One region of the Proteus sp. G2626 genome, then DNA from elsewhere that is predicted to be linked to it. Evidence: predicted binding sites of a transcription regulator. Region 1 holds the regulator's gene; each other region holds the start of a gene.
The links. Region 1 encodes Fur, which represses iron uptake genes when iron is present. Its sites were predicted from a motif close to ATAATAATGAGAACNACTATCAA; they were not measured.

Region 2: GWJ05_RS13780 (TonB-dependent siderophore receptor) is a predicted target of Fur. The motif match lies at 1,290-1,312, and genes of this name have one in related genera.
Region 3: exbB (tonB-system energizer ExbB) is a predicted target of Fur. The motif match lies at 1,764-1,786, and genes of this name have one in related genera.
Region 4: GWJ05_RS14725 (siderophore-interacting protein) is a predicted target of Fur. The motif match lies at 1,021-1,043, and genes of this name have one in related genera.

What each region holds. Positions count from the first base shown of each region.
Region 1 covers NZ_JAABNH010000029.1:74,578-77,800, reverse strand. The annotation lists gene ybfF (esterase) at 1-253, shown strand, start outside; gene ybfE (LexA regulated protein) at 457-765, shown strand; gene fldA (flavodoxin FldA) at 1,038-1,565, shown strand; gene fur (ferric iron uptake transcriptional regulator) at 1,756-2,202, shown strand; gene GWJ05_RS16640 (DUF817 domain-containing protein) at 2,287-3,126, opposite strand.
Region 2 covers NZ_JAABNH010000027.1:264,270-267,492, forward strand. The annotation lists gene GWJ05_RS13775 (ABC-F family ATPase) at 1-733, shown strand, start outside; gene GWJ05_RS13780 (TonB-dependent siderophore receptor) at 1,326-3,223, shown strand, end outside.
Region 3 covers NZ_JAABNH010000009.1:268,841-272,063, reverse strand. The annotation lists gene GWJ05_RS05640 (DedA family protein) at 1-291, opposite strand, end outside; gene metC (cystathionine beta-lyase) at 415-1,605, opposite strand; gene exbB (tonB-system energizer ExbB) at 1,936-2,946, shown strand; gene exbD (TonB system transport protein ExbD) at 2,953-3,223, shown strand, end outside.
Region 4 covers NZ_JAABNH010000027.1:481,175-484,397, forward strand. The annotation lists gene GWJ05_RS14720 (DUF805 domain-containing protein) at 307-690, shown strand; gene GWJ05_RS14725 (siderophore-interacting protein) at 1,100-1,945, shown strand; gene phoH (phosphate starvation-inducible protein PhoH) at 2,047-2,832, opposite strand; gene GWJ05_RS14735 (methyltransferase family protein) at 3,175-3,223, shown strand, end outside.

The sequences.
Region 1 (3,223 bases):
ATTTAATTTACCTGCAATCAAAAAAGCCTATTCAGATATTATTGGTTGGCAAAACGTTCCTGCTTGGCATTATCCTGTGTTATTTATTCGTGGTGGCTTATCACCTTACATCTTAGATGAATATCGTCATGATATTGCACATCAATTTCCGCTTGCTAGCGCTTTTGTCGTAGCCAATACTGGGCACTGGGTACATTCAGAAAAACCTGACACGGTTATTAACGCTATTCGTCGTTTTTTATCCAAAGTTTAATTAATTACCTAAAATGACCTCATTAAGAAAGTAATAACTTACCTGAATGTATAATTATTGTACTTAATCACACCATGTGTCGATAAAAAGACCAAATGACAATAGGTTAAACTCAGGAAGCAGTGGCAGGACGCCACTATGTGGGGTATTATTGGGCGTTTCGCAATTTAGTCATTGGTATACGCCCTTTCACAGCAAAATTTATGGCAAAAGAACAAACTGATCGCACCACACTGGATTTGTTCGCAGATGAACGCAGACCTGGGCGACCTAAAACAAACCCGCTTTCTCGGGATGAACAGCTTAGAATTAATAAACGCAATCAATTAAGACGAGACAGAGTCAATGGTTTACGTCGAGTTGAGTTGAAATTAAATGAAGACGCTGTGAATGCACTTAATGAGTTGGCGACAGCAAGAAATGTCAGTCGTAGCGAACTTATTGAAGAAATATTACTAGAGCAATTAGCACAAAATTACGCCTTAAAAATGCATCAAAATGAGAATAGCTAGCAACTAAACCACACAAATTCGACAGAATTACCCTGCTATTTTCGTCAAAATACATTTTTTAGTTTTCTATCATGAAAACATGAAGCTTATTTTTCACTAGTAATTGTTCAAACACAGACAAATATAATCTAAATATTTCGAGGTATAGCTAGGCAAGCGTTAAATGAATCACTAGTAGTATACAAAGTATGTGATTAGTGAGAATAAATGTAGCCAATAATGCAACATCTTGATGTATAACGAATATAGAATAAAAGAGGTTATCTCACTTTATGGCAATCATAGGTATATTCTTCGGCAGTGATACCGGCAACACGGAAAATATTGCCAAAATGCTTCAAGAACGATTGGGCGCGGATAATGCCGAAGTTCATGATATTGCAAAATCTAGTCAGGAAGATATCGAAGCATTTGATATTCTGTTACTTGGTATTCCTACTTGGTATTATGGTGAAGCACAATGCGATTGGGATGACTTTTTCCCGACATTAGAAGATATTAATTTTGAGGGTAAGTTAGTTGCATTGTTCGGTTGTGGTGACCAAGAAGACTATGCTGAATACTTCTGTGATGCAATGGGTACAATCCGCGATATTATCGAGCCTCGTGGTGCAGTCATTGTGGGTCACTGGCCAACTGAAGGTTATCATTTTGAAGCCTCTAAGGGGCTTGCAGATGATAATCACTTTATCGGCCTTGCAATTGATGAAGATCGCCAACCAGAACTAACCGAAGAGCGTGTTGACGCTTGGGTTGCTCAAATTAAAGAAGAAATGAGCCTAGACGAAATTCTGGGATAAAATAAATACTCAATATTGAGAATGATAATTATTCAATGGTGTGCTAAGATAGTGTGATAGGTAGGGGTGTTTATTTTTAAATATCATGCCTATAATCAATAAGGTTATTTATTCACCCGAGCGTTAATGAATAAACCCTATTAGTGAGCACAAAAATTAAATTCACCATTAGCAACAGGATTAAATCCGCATGACCGACAATAATAAAGCGTTAAAAAATGCTGGGTTAAAAGTTACACTTCCTCGCTTAAAGATCTTGGAAGTGCTCCAGGATCCTGAGTGCCATCATGTCAGTGCTGAAGATCTCTATAAAAAACTCATCGATATCGGTGAAGAGATTGGTCTGGCAACCGTGTATCGCGTCTTAAACCAATTTGACGATGCTGGTATTGTTACCCGACATAATTTTGAAGGGGGTAAATCAGTATTTGAATTAACTCAACAACACCATCACGATCATTTAATTTGTCTTGATTGTGGTAAAGTTATCGAGTTTACAGATGATGCGATTGAAGTGCGCCAAAGAAACATCGCTGAACGTCATGGTATCAAACTTTCCAATCATAGCCTTTATTTATATGGCCACTGTGCTGAAGGCAATTGTAAAGAAGATAGCCACGCACATGATGAGAAATAATTCATTCTGGATAATCTCTCAGTAGAAAAAAGGAACTGTTCACAGTTCCTTTTTTATTGCCCTAAATTTGAAGATAAAATAACTCTATTTAGCCACACTGATACTCTGTTTAATATGTTTTAAATGAACCACAATAGTAAATGTAACAATGACCAATAATGACCAAGAGCCCCATTTGCCTGCATGTACAGCAGACCAAGCACCAATTTGGTTGGGATATTGCCAAACACCAAAAAATGTACCGAAATTCTCAGCAAGCCAAATAAAAAAACCAATCAGAACAAAAGCCAATAATAGTGGCATTTTTCGCTCTGTGTCATAAGGCGTAAAATAAACGACACTACGCGCATAAAGACCTAAAATAAAGGCGGTTAAATACCAACGATAGTCACCAATAAAGTGATGAGAAAAGAAATTAATATAGATAGCAAGTGCGACCAACGTTGCCATCCAATAAGGTGGATAATGTTCAATTCGTACTTTTAAAAAGCGCCATGCTTGAATTAAATAACTCCCCACAGCTGAATACATAAACCCTGTAAATAAAGGCACTTCCCACAACTTTGTGTAAGCAAAATCAGGGTATTTCCACGATCCTATCGCAGCCGAAGTTTTAAATAACTCCATAACAAAACCCACAATATGGAAAAAACAGATCGCTTTTAATTCATCCCATGTTTCGAGTTTTCCCCATACCATCCACAGTTGGAAAGCAATAGCAAGAATAAGTAAAACATCATAACGAGGTATACCTAATATTCCTTTACTGGGTGTCGTAAATAAAATAAAAAAGAAAAAACCGGCAAATAAGCAAGAACGCGCTTCTTTTACACCAAAAAAAAGAAACTCAACAATAAATCGTTTTATACCTTTAAAAGGCCTTAATGGAGGTTCTAATAAAAAATCATCCAATCGTTTTAACATGCTTCTTCCTGAAAACGTGCATTATTAAATAACATTAAATGCAGAATAATAAATAAGGAGTGATAAAATGAATGAGAAGAAATTTGCCATAGAATGA
Region 2 (3,223 bases), on a different contig from region 1:
TGAAAAGATTCAATTAGCTGAAGTTAAAGCGTCAAGCCGCCAAAACCCATTCATCCGCTTTGAACAAGATAAAAAATTATTCCGTAATGCACTTGAAGTGGAAAATATCTCTAAAGGCTATGATGATAATGCCCCACTATTTAAAGACGTCAATATGATGCTTGAAGTGGGCGAAAAAGTTGCCATTCTAGGTAATAACGGTGTGGGTAAATCGACGATGATTAAAACATTAGTCGGTGAATTAACACCAGATACAGGCCGTTTAAAATGGTCTGAAAACTCAAATATTGGTTATTATGCACAAGATCATGCAACTGATTTTGAAGTAGATATGACCGTATTTGATTGGATGAGCTTATGGATGAAACCAGAAGACGACGAGCAATCTGTACGTAGCGTATTAGGTCGTTTACTGTTCTCTCAAGATGACTTGAAAAAATCAGTTCAAGTTTTATCAGGTGGTGAAAAAGGCAGAATGTTATTTGGTAAGCTGATGATGCAAAAACCAAATATTCTGATCATGGATGAACCAACCAACCACTTGGATATGGAATCTATTGAATCACTGAATATGGCATTAGAACTCTATCAAGGTACTTTGATTTTTGTTTCTCATGATCGTGAGTTCGTTAGCTCATTAGCAAACCGCATTATTGAAATTACACCTGAAAAAGTGACTAATTTCCAAGGAACTTATGATGAGTTCCTCGCGAAAAAAGGTGTGATGCTTTAATTTCATAACATAGGTAAAGTGATAAATAATCAAAGGCTTGATAACTATATATCGAGCCTTTTTACTGTATTTTATTCCCTATTTTATGATTAATCTTATTTGTAAATTTCAATATCATTCATATTTTTATCATCTTTAATAAATTCATAGATAACTTTGTGTTTAAAAATAAGGAATACTTTATTTTGATTAAAAGATAAAGAAATACCATCATTTTTATATTTCTTCTCTATTTAAGTATTTTTCCAATAACTCAATCTGTGTTTCTTTATCTAAATCTGGTGGGAATAGCAAAGTGGTATGCAATTAAACACAGGGAAACTCCAAATTATTAAAAAATAATGATGCTATATTTTGTGGTGAACAGAGCAATTATTCACAATAAGTAGCAGAAATGTGGACTTTATGTTTAAGCTATAATGTACTACATCGTAGCACTTCTGTTGGTGGTCGCCTTGTTTGGATGAATACAATCAGTTAATTAACCCAAAAAATTATTATTTATAGACATTTTTGTATAAATTAATTTACCTTAGTACCTATTGTATGAATAATAGTGATAATAGTAATGATTATTATTCGGTGACCTATTGTGATTGATTTTTGTGCATTTAAATTAAAACCAGTGGCATTATTTTGTTCTGCCTCCCTTCCTTTTATTGCAGCAACACCGGCTTTTGCGGAAGAAACAGCAAAAACAGAGCAAGTTGAGAAGCTTGTGGTTAGCGCTCAAGCTCTAAAAGTAAATACTCTTTTGCAAGAAACACCTAAATCTGTTTCTGTCATTTCCCAAAAAGATCTCGAAACTCATGCTCCTCAAAAACTCGATGAAGCCTTACGTTATACTTCAGGTGTTGTTTCTCAGCCCTTTGGTGCTGATAACGATACTGACTGGCTTCGTGTACGTGGTTTTGAAGCGGCAACATATTTAGATAATAGTCGTCTCTTTCGTGATGGCTATTATACATGGCTACTTGAACCTTATGGTTTTGAACAAATTGAAGTGGTAAAAGGCGCTTCGGCCGTATTATTCGGTGAATCGACACCAGGTGGCGCGGTTAACGTTGTACAAAAGAAACCCAGCTTTAAGCCTCAAAATGAAGTATTTCTTGAAGTCGGAAATAATGACCAACGTGGGTTAGGTTTTGATGTTTCAAGTGCCACTGATGATAAACGTGTGCGCTACCGCCTTGTTGGGTTAATGAAAAAATCAGACGGAGAATTATCTCACACAGATAGTAAGCGTATTTACCTTGCGCCAAGTGTTGCAATTAATCTAACTGACAATACAGCACTGACCTTTATGGCAACCTATTTGCATGATGATGGTACACCTACCAATCCTTTCTTCCCTGCCGCGGGGACATTAATTTCATCTCCTTTTGGTAAAATTAAACCTTCAACGAATTTAGGCGAACCAGGTTACGATAAATATAAACGTACACAAATTTCGGCGGGTTATTTGTTAGAAAGCAATATCAATGATGTTTGGCGTTTTTCTCAACGTCTAAATTATGGTTATAACGATCTATTATTGCGTAGTGTCTATGCATTCCCTAATTCAGATATTGCTACAACAGAACTGAATCGTGGTGTTGTTTTCCGTGATGGTAAAAATCAAAGTATTTCTTTTGATAATAATGTTGTCGGTGAATGGGATACAGATAATTTCGAGCATACGCTATTAGCAGGGGCTGAATTACAATATCACCAAACCAAAGGTGATGAGCAAGATAATTACAACTTTGGTACGATTAATCCGTGGCACCCTGTTTACGGTAAATATACCCCTCTTGATCCTGCTAATAATGTCAATCGTACCATCGACAAAACACAATATAGCCTTTACTCACAGTATCAAACTAAATTTGACGATCGCTGGGTTGCAGTCGCGGGCGTACGTCAAGATTGGGTAAAAACAGAAAATAAAGCACAAGCAAAAAATGAGGACAAATCACGTACTGATAGTGAATTCAGTCTCAATACAGGATTAATGTATCTCGCAGATAATGGCCTGTCTCCTTATGTGAGTTATTCCGAATCTTTTGAAGTGATGAGCACCATCGACCCTGCGACTAACGATCTATATAAACCGTTAAAAGGTGATCAAATTGAAGCAGGGATAAAGTACACACCTGATTTTATGGATGGTTACTTCAATATTGCTTGGTTTGATATCACACAGAAGAATGCACTTGTTGCAAACCCAACGACTTTTGTTTCAACACAAACCGGTAAAGTGACATCTAAAGGCGTGGAGTTCACAAGTGAAATGCAATTAACGGAACGTTTAGCGTTAAAAGCCAATTATACCTATACCGATATGCAAACCGATGACACAGGTAATAAAGGTAAACAACAAGCAGGCTTAATTCCTAAACATACCGCATCTGCTTGGGGCAGTTACACTATTCCAGTTAATGGGACTCAAGATTTAATCTTAGGGACAGGTGTGCGTTATTTAGGTAAATCTAAAGATAATCCGAAGAG
Region 3 (3,223 bases), on a different contig from region 1:
TTTTGTATCACTTAGCCAGCGACCTTGTAAAAAGCCAAGCCAACTCCCAAAACTGGCGGCAGTACCTAATATGATGATTGTTGGAAAGAAGTGTAAAACATCTTTTGCAATTAAGGCACCGCAAAGAATAAGCAGTGTATCTCCAGGTAAAAATGCGGCGGGTAATACCCCGTTTTCCAGCATAATAATAACAAAAAGAACAATATAGATAACCCATAACACATTAGGATTAGCCAACACCATATAATCGTGTTGCATTAATGCGTGAATTATCTCTTTTAATGTACTCATTAGCGAACTCGTATTAAAAAGACTTTATGTTCGTTATTCTAACGCAAAATAAAGATAACAGTTTGATTTAATCCCTGTGGTTCCACAGGGATAGATTTTTTTTAATAAAAAATTCATTATTTATTAGGAAATACGTAAAAACGCGCACTCTAGATCTTCAATAAGATCGTCTACATTTTCTAATCCGATATGGATGCGAAATAACGTTCCTGTAAATGTGGATTGAGTTTCATATTGGCGCATCGATTTAATATCATTGGGGTGATAACCTAAAATTAAAGATTCAAATCCTCCCCATGAAAATGCCATTTTAAATAATGAAAAGTTATCTAAGAAAAGTGAAAATTCTTCAGGCGTTAAAATTCTCTTTAAACTAAAAGAGAACAAACCGTTGCTACCGGAGAAATCACGTTGAAAATATTCATGCCCTGGGCAAGAGGCTAGTGCAGGGTGATAAACATTATCAACTAATGGGTGTTGTTTTAGCCAACGAGCAACTTCCAATGCACTTTGCTCATGTTGCTTCATTCTCACTGGTAATGTTCTTAATCCTCTCGCTGTCATATAAGCAGTATCAGGATCAACACATTGACCTAATAAATAGGTATTTTCTCGTAACTGCTCCCAACAACGTTCATTCGCTACAGCAAAACCTAACATGCCATCGGAGTGGCCATTAATATATTTTGTGGCAGATTGGATTGAAATATCGACATCGAAAGTAAGTGGTTTAAGCAGGTATCCTGCCGCCCAAGTGTTATCAATCATTATAATGATTTCAGGATTATATTGGCGAATCGAGCTGACTATTCCTTGTAGATCTTGAATTTCCATCGTGATTGAACCGGGGGATTCAAGAAAAACAATTTTTGTTTCAGGTCGTAGTAGTTGACTGATGTTTTTACCGATTAGAGGATCAAAATAGGTTGTTGTGACGGAAAATTTGCGCAAGATCTGATCACAAAAATTTTGTGTTGGATCGTAAGCTGATCCTGTCACAAGAATATGCGAGCCTTGCTCAACAAACGCGAGTATTGACTGTGTAATAGCTGCCGCACCCGAAGGGAAAAGTGCACAACCTGCACCTTGTTCTAATTCAGTTAGGGCTTCTTGTAAGGCAAAGTGAGTGGTTGTGCCTCGACGTCCATAAAAAAGTGTACCTTCAGCACGTTTTTTCGTTGCTTCACGTTTTTGTGCAACCGAATCAAAAATAACGGATGAAGTTCGTTGTATAATTGGGTTTACTGCGCTTTGGGCATATTTTTTATCTCGACCAGAAAGGAGGAGTGAGGTTTCTTGTTTTTTTAGCGTCATCCTTAATACCTTCTTTTTAATTGATGGTGTGTTTACTTCACGGTAATTCATTTTTTGGATAAGTACAAAAGACGATCGACATAGTTGATAAAATTTCACGTTACGTGAAATAACGATAATTTGTCTTAAAAATCGACAAATGAAAAAAAAATAGCCAAATAGTAATGATAATTACTATCAAAATGCTTCATGTTTGATATCATTTGAGCGTTTTCTCTTTCCTGATGGCAAACAGGATGATTGTAAGCGAACGATTTTGGGTAAGTAGTGACTGAAAAGCGTCATTACTGAATAAATAAATAGATAAAAAAGAGAGTAAAAGGCCAACTGATGCGTAATTTGACAGCTTCTATTCTATTGGCAATAGGTCTGACAGGCTCTGCTTTTGCGGATACGACTCCTGCCACACCAACCGAACAGCCAACTACTGCTGCCGTTTCTTCAACAGCTTCTACACAGGGAACTGCTACAACCGCAACACCGACAACAGACTCATCTGCTAATACAGGCAATGAAGTTAAAACGCCGGGATCTGAACCGGCTAAGCTTGAGGGTGAAAATACATCACTTACAACGGCTGAAAACGCAGAAAATACTCCGCCAGCGACAGAAAATATGTCATCACAAGTAGAGCCAGAAATGGTGACAGGGGGAGGATTTGCAGAAGATCTGTCCGTTATGGGCATGTATCGTAATGCCGATTTAGTCGTTAAGAGCGTTATGATTGGCTTACTGTTAGCGTCTATTGTGACGTGGGCATTATTTTTCGCCAAAGGAAGCTACTTACTTTCATTGCGTCGTCGATTAAGAAATGAAACAGCGCAATTAGTTGATGCTAAATCACTTAATGATGCTTTAGCTATTAGCAAAAAATTCGGTAATAAGAGCGCGACGGCTGATTTCTTTAATGATGCTGAATTAGAGCGTACTTACTCTCAAGAAAGTAAAGTGGCATCAGGCATTAAAGAACGTGTTGAAATGCGTATGGAACGTCGAGTTGCTGCTATTGTTCGTGAGTTAGGCCGTGGTAATGGCTACTTAGCTACTATTGGCGCAATTTCTCCATTTATTGGTCTTTTTGGTACGGTTTGGGGAATTATGAACAGCTTTATTGGTATTGCACATTCTCAAACGACTAACTTGGCGGTTGTTGCTCCAGGGATTGCTGAAGCCTTATTAGCGACTGCGATTGGTCTGATTGCTGCAATTCCGGCCGTTATCATTTATAACATTTTTGCTCGTATGATCGCAGGCTATCGTGGTGAAATTGGTGATATTGCAACAGGTGTGGTGACATTAGTTAGCCGTGACTTAGATATCGAAAACAGCAAAGCAAGGTAATGAATTATGGCAATGCGTCTTGGTGATGATTCAGGTGATGATAATGAATTACATGATATCAATGTGACGCCTTTTATTGATGTCATGTTGGTTCTGCTCATTATCTTTATGGTAGCCGCGCCTTTAGCTACCGTTGATATAAAAGTAAATTTACCCGCTTCAAGTGCAAAACCACAGCCTCGCCCTGAAAAGCCTGTTTATTTGACCATAAAGTCTGATAAGCAAATTTTCATTGGTGAAGAGAGGGTCACACATGAAACGATGGCTAATGTGTTAG
Region 4 (3,223 bases), on a different contig from region 1:
TTAACAATCCTATAAAAAACCATCTTTTCTAGAAATAAAATAGAGTACTTGTTGAATTCAATTTCTAAAGTAATTATGATACCCGCCGCTTAGCACTTCACGTCTGTATTACTTTATAAAGACGTATATTGTATGTTACCTATTTGATTAACTTAAAAATTAAGTCTATCGCCCTATTAAATGGGGAAAGAGATCATTATGTCTTTTTAAAAAACATATTTTGATAATTTAGAATTATCTTAATTGCTAAGAAAGATCCCCTAAACTAGGCTTACGTATTGTTGCTACTAAATTAAGGATGAAGTCATGAATTGGTACTTAGAAGTTATTAAAAATAATTACGCTAATTTTTCAGGGCGTGCGCGTAGAAAAGAATACTGGATGTTTACCTTAGTAAATACCATTATTATTACCATCTTATATGCTATTCTAATTTCATCAATAGATATGAATACAGGTGAAATGAGTGGTTTAGGTTCAATTATTGGTATTGTTTTAGGTATTTATTCTTTAGCTATTATCGTACCTAGCCTTGCGGTGACTATTCGTCGCTTCCATGACCAAGATAAATCGGGTTGGATGTTCTTACTTGCCTTTATTCCTGCCATTGGTGGATTAATCGTTTTTGTCTTTATGTGTCTTGAAGGAACTAAAGGCGACAACAGATTTGGCCCAGATCCTAAAGCCTAATCTATTACTAACGTTATATCAAAATACAGTGAGTACATTAGTTTTAAGTTTACTCACTGTATTAATTCATTTTCTTCTCATTGTTACCTTTTATTACTCCCTGATTTTTTCTAATCACGTGTTTTCTCTTTAAATCTAATAACTTTTATTATTTCTTTGTTATTCTACTTTTATTGACAGCTTTTTTAAGCTCTTCTCTTACGTTATCAATCTTGATTTATTGCCTTATCTATTCATTAATTAATAAGTGTTTTCTGTATGAGTAGTTTGAGCCTAATCACACAATGATAAGTAAAACATACACCTAACTTTACTAAACCAATGTTAATGTTGATAATGACTATCATTATTAATTGAAAATGATAATATCTATATTGATAAAACAATTAAATGAGTCAGGTAAAAAAACGTGAGTAACTCCAAAACACCTCAAGAAAAAAATATTTATAAACCAGCACCTCCTCGCTTAGTTCAAGTAAAACGCATTACTGATGTCACTCCTGGAATGCGCTGTATTACCTTTACCAGTGATGATTTAGATACTTACCCTGCTGATACTGCGGGCGCACATCTGAAAATATTTTTACCCTTAGAAGGCCAAACTAAACCAACAGTACCCAGTTTTTCTGAAAAAGGCCCTAAATGGCCTGAAGGTGAACCAAGGTCGATTGTCCGCACTTATAGTGTTCGAGCCATTCGCCCAGAGCAGAAAGAGTTAGATATTGAATTTGCCGTTCATGAAGATGCTGGCCCCGCTATTCATTTTGCGCTAAATGCTAAACCAGGTGACTTTATTGGCATCACTAATCCGGGAGGGCCAGACCCTCTATTAGCGCCAGCTTCACATTATTATATGGCAGCCGATCCAAGTTCATTACCAGCCTTGATGGCTTTAATTGAAACCATGCAACCTAATGTTCGAGGAAAAGTCGTTATCCGAGTAGAAGACGAAACGCATCGCCAAGAAATTAAATGTCCTCGTGGTTTAGAGATAATCTGGTTGATTGGCTCAGTTGAAGAACAAACTCAAAACTTAATTAATGAATTTATGTCCTGGAAATTACCTGCTGAAGATGTTGCGTTTTGGATTGCCGGTGAAGATAAAATTATTCGTGCATTAAGGCGCCATATTCGCCGTGATAACGGCTATGATCGTAGCTTAATTTATGCAATCCCTTATTGGCGCTTTGGTTACGACGAAGAAGGCTATCACGCTGAACGTCATCATGTAATGGATAACGAAGATGTAAGCTAAACTATCAATGAAAGATTAAACGTTGGCTGTACAGGCTGCATATTCATTTCCTTAATAATATGCAGCCTTTTTTATTTTATACAAAAATTCTTATACCCAATTTAATCATTATAAGCAGCCAATACATGCTGACATAATGTAGAACGTACACAATCTTCTTGCATAAATTTAATTACCCCTACTCGATTATTGGCTTCAAATCGAATAAGCGCATCCGCTAATCCAGACGGTATATTAGAAGGTAAATCACATTGCGTAATATCGCCATTAACCACAACGGTGACATTTTCTCCCATTCTCGTTAGAAATAATTTCATTTGATTGACAGTGACATTCTGCGCTTCATCTAAAATAACAAATGCATTTTCAAAAGTACGGCCTCGCATGTAGGCAAAAGGCGCAATTTCGACTTTGCCAATTTCCGGTCGTAAACAATATTGCAAGAATGATGCGCCTAAACGTTTGACTAATACATCGTAGACAGGACGAAAATATGGTGCAAATTTTTCAGCAATATCTCCGGGTAAAAAACCAAGATCTTCATCTGCCTGCAATACAGGTCGAGTAACAATAATACGTTCTATTTCTTTATGAATTAAAGCATCTGCCGCCAATGCGGCACTGAGAAAGGTTTTTCCACAACCCGCTTCTCCCGTTGCAAAAATAAGATTTTGATGTTTAATCGCATTCATGTATTGGCATTGAGCTTCATTACGTGGAGATAACGCGCGTTCATCACGCTTTTCTCTCGCCATTCCAATCGTATCAATTTCCCCAAATCCTGGTAAAACCATGACATTATCTCGATGTGCTCCGTTACGTTGTTCTTTACGTGAAGTACGTTTATTTTCTCGGCGTAAACGTGTTGCTGCTTTTTGTCTACTCATAGTGGTATTTACCCTTGTTAGTCTTCAAAAAGTCATCGACATCTTTTATTGGTCACTTATTCATTTACCATGAGTCCCCTTTAGACTCTATTTAGTCGCAGAAAACAAAAAAACCGGCCACAATCCTGAACATTAATGCTCGGTTGTTGCCAGTTTTCTGTAAGTAACGAGATTTATCCATTGCTTCTGTCATTCATATTCCCCATCATGGAGTTAGAGTGAAAATTATCGAAGCTTTATGACAGTATAATGACAAAATAAAAATATTTTCAATACTAAAATCATTTATAACAAGTGGACTTAACATAAAAATAACAATAGACGTTATTTTAGGGGGAGTAAATGAATTTCTTACGATTGCCTTTTATTTATTGGTTATTGCTTAACCTCA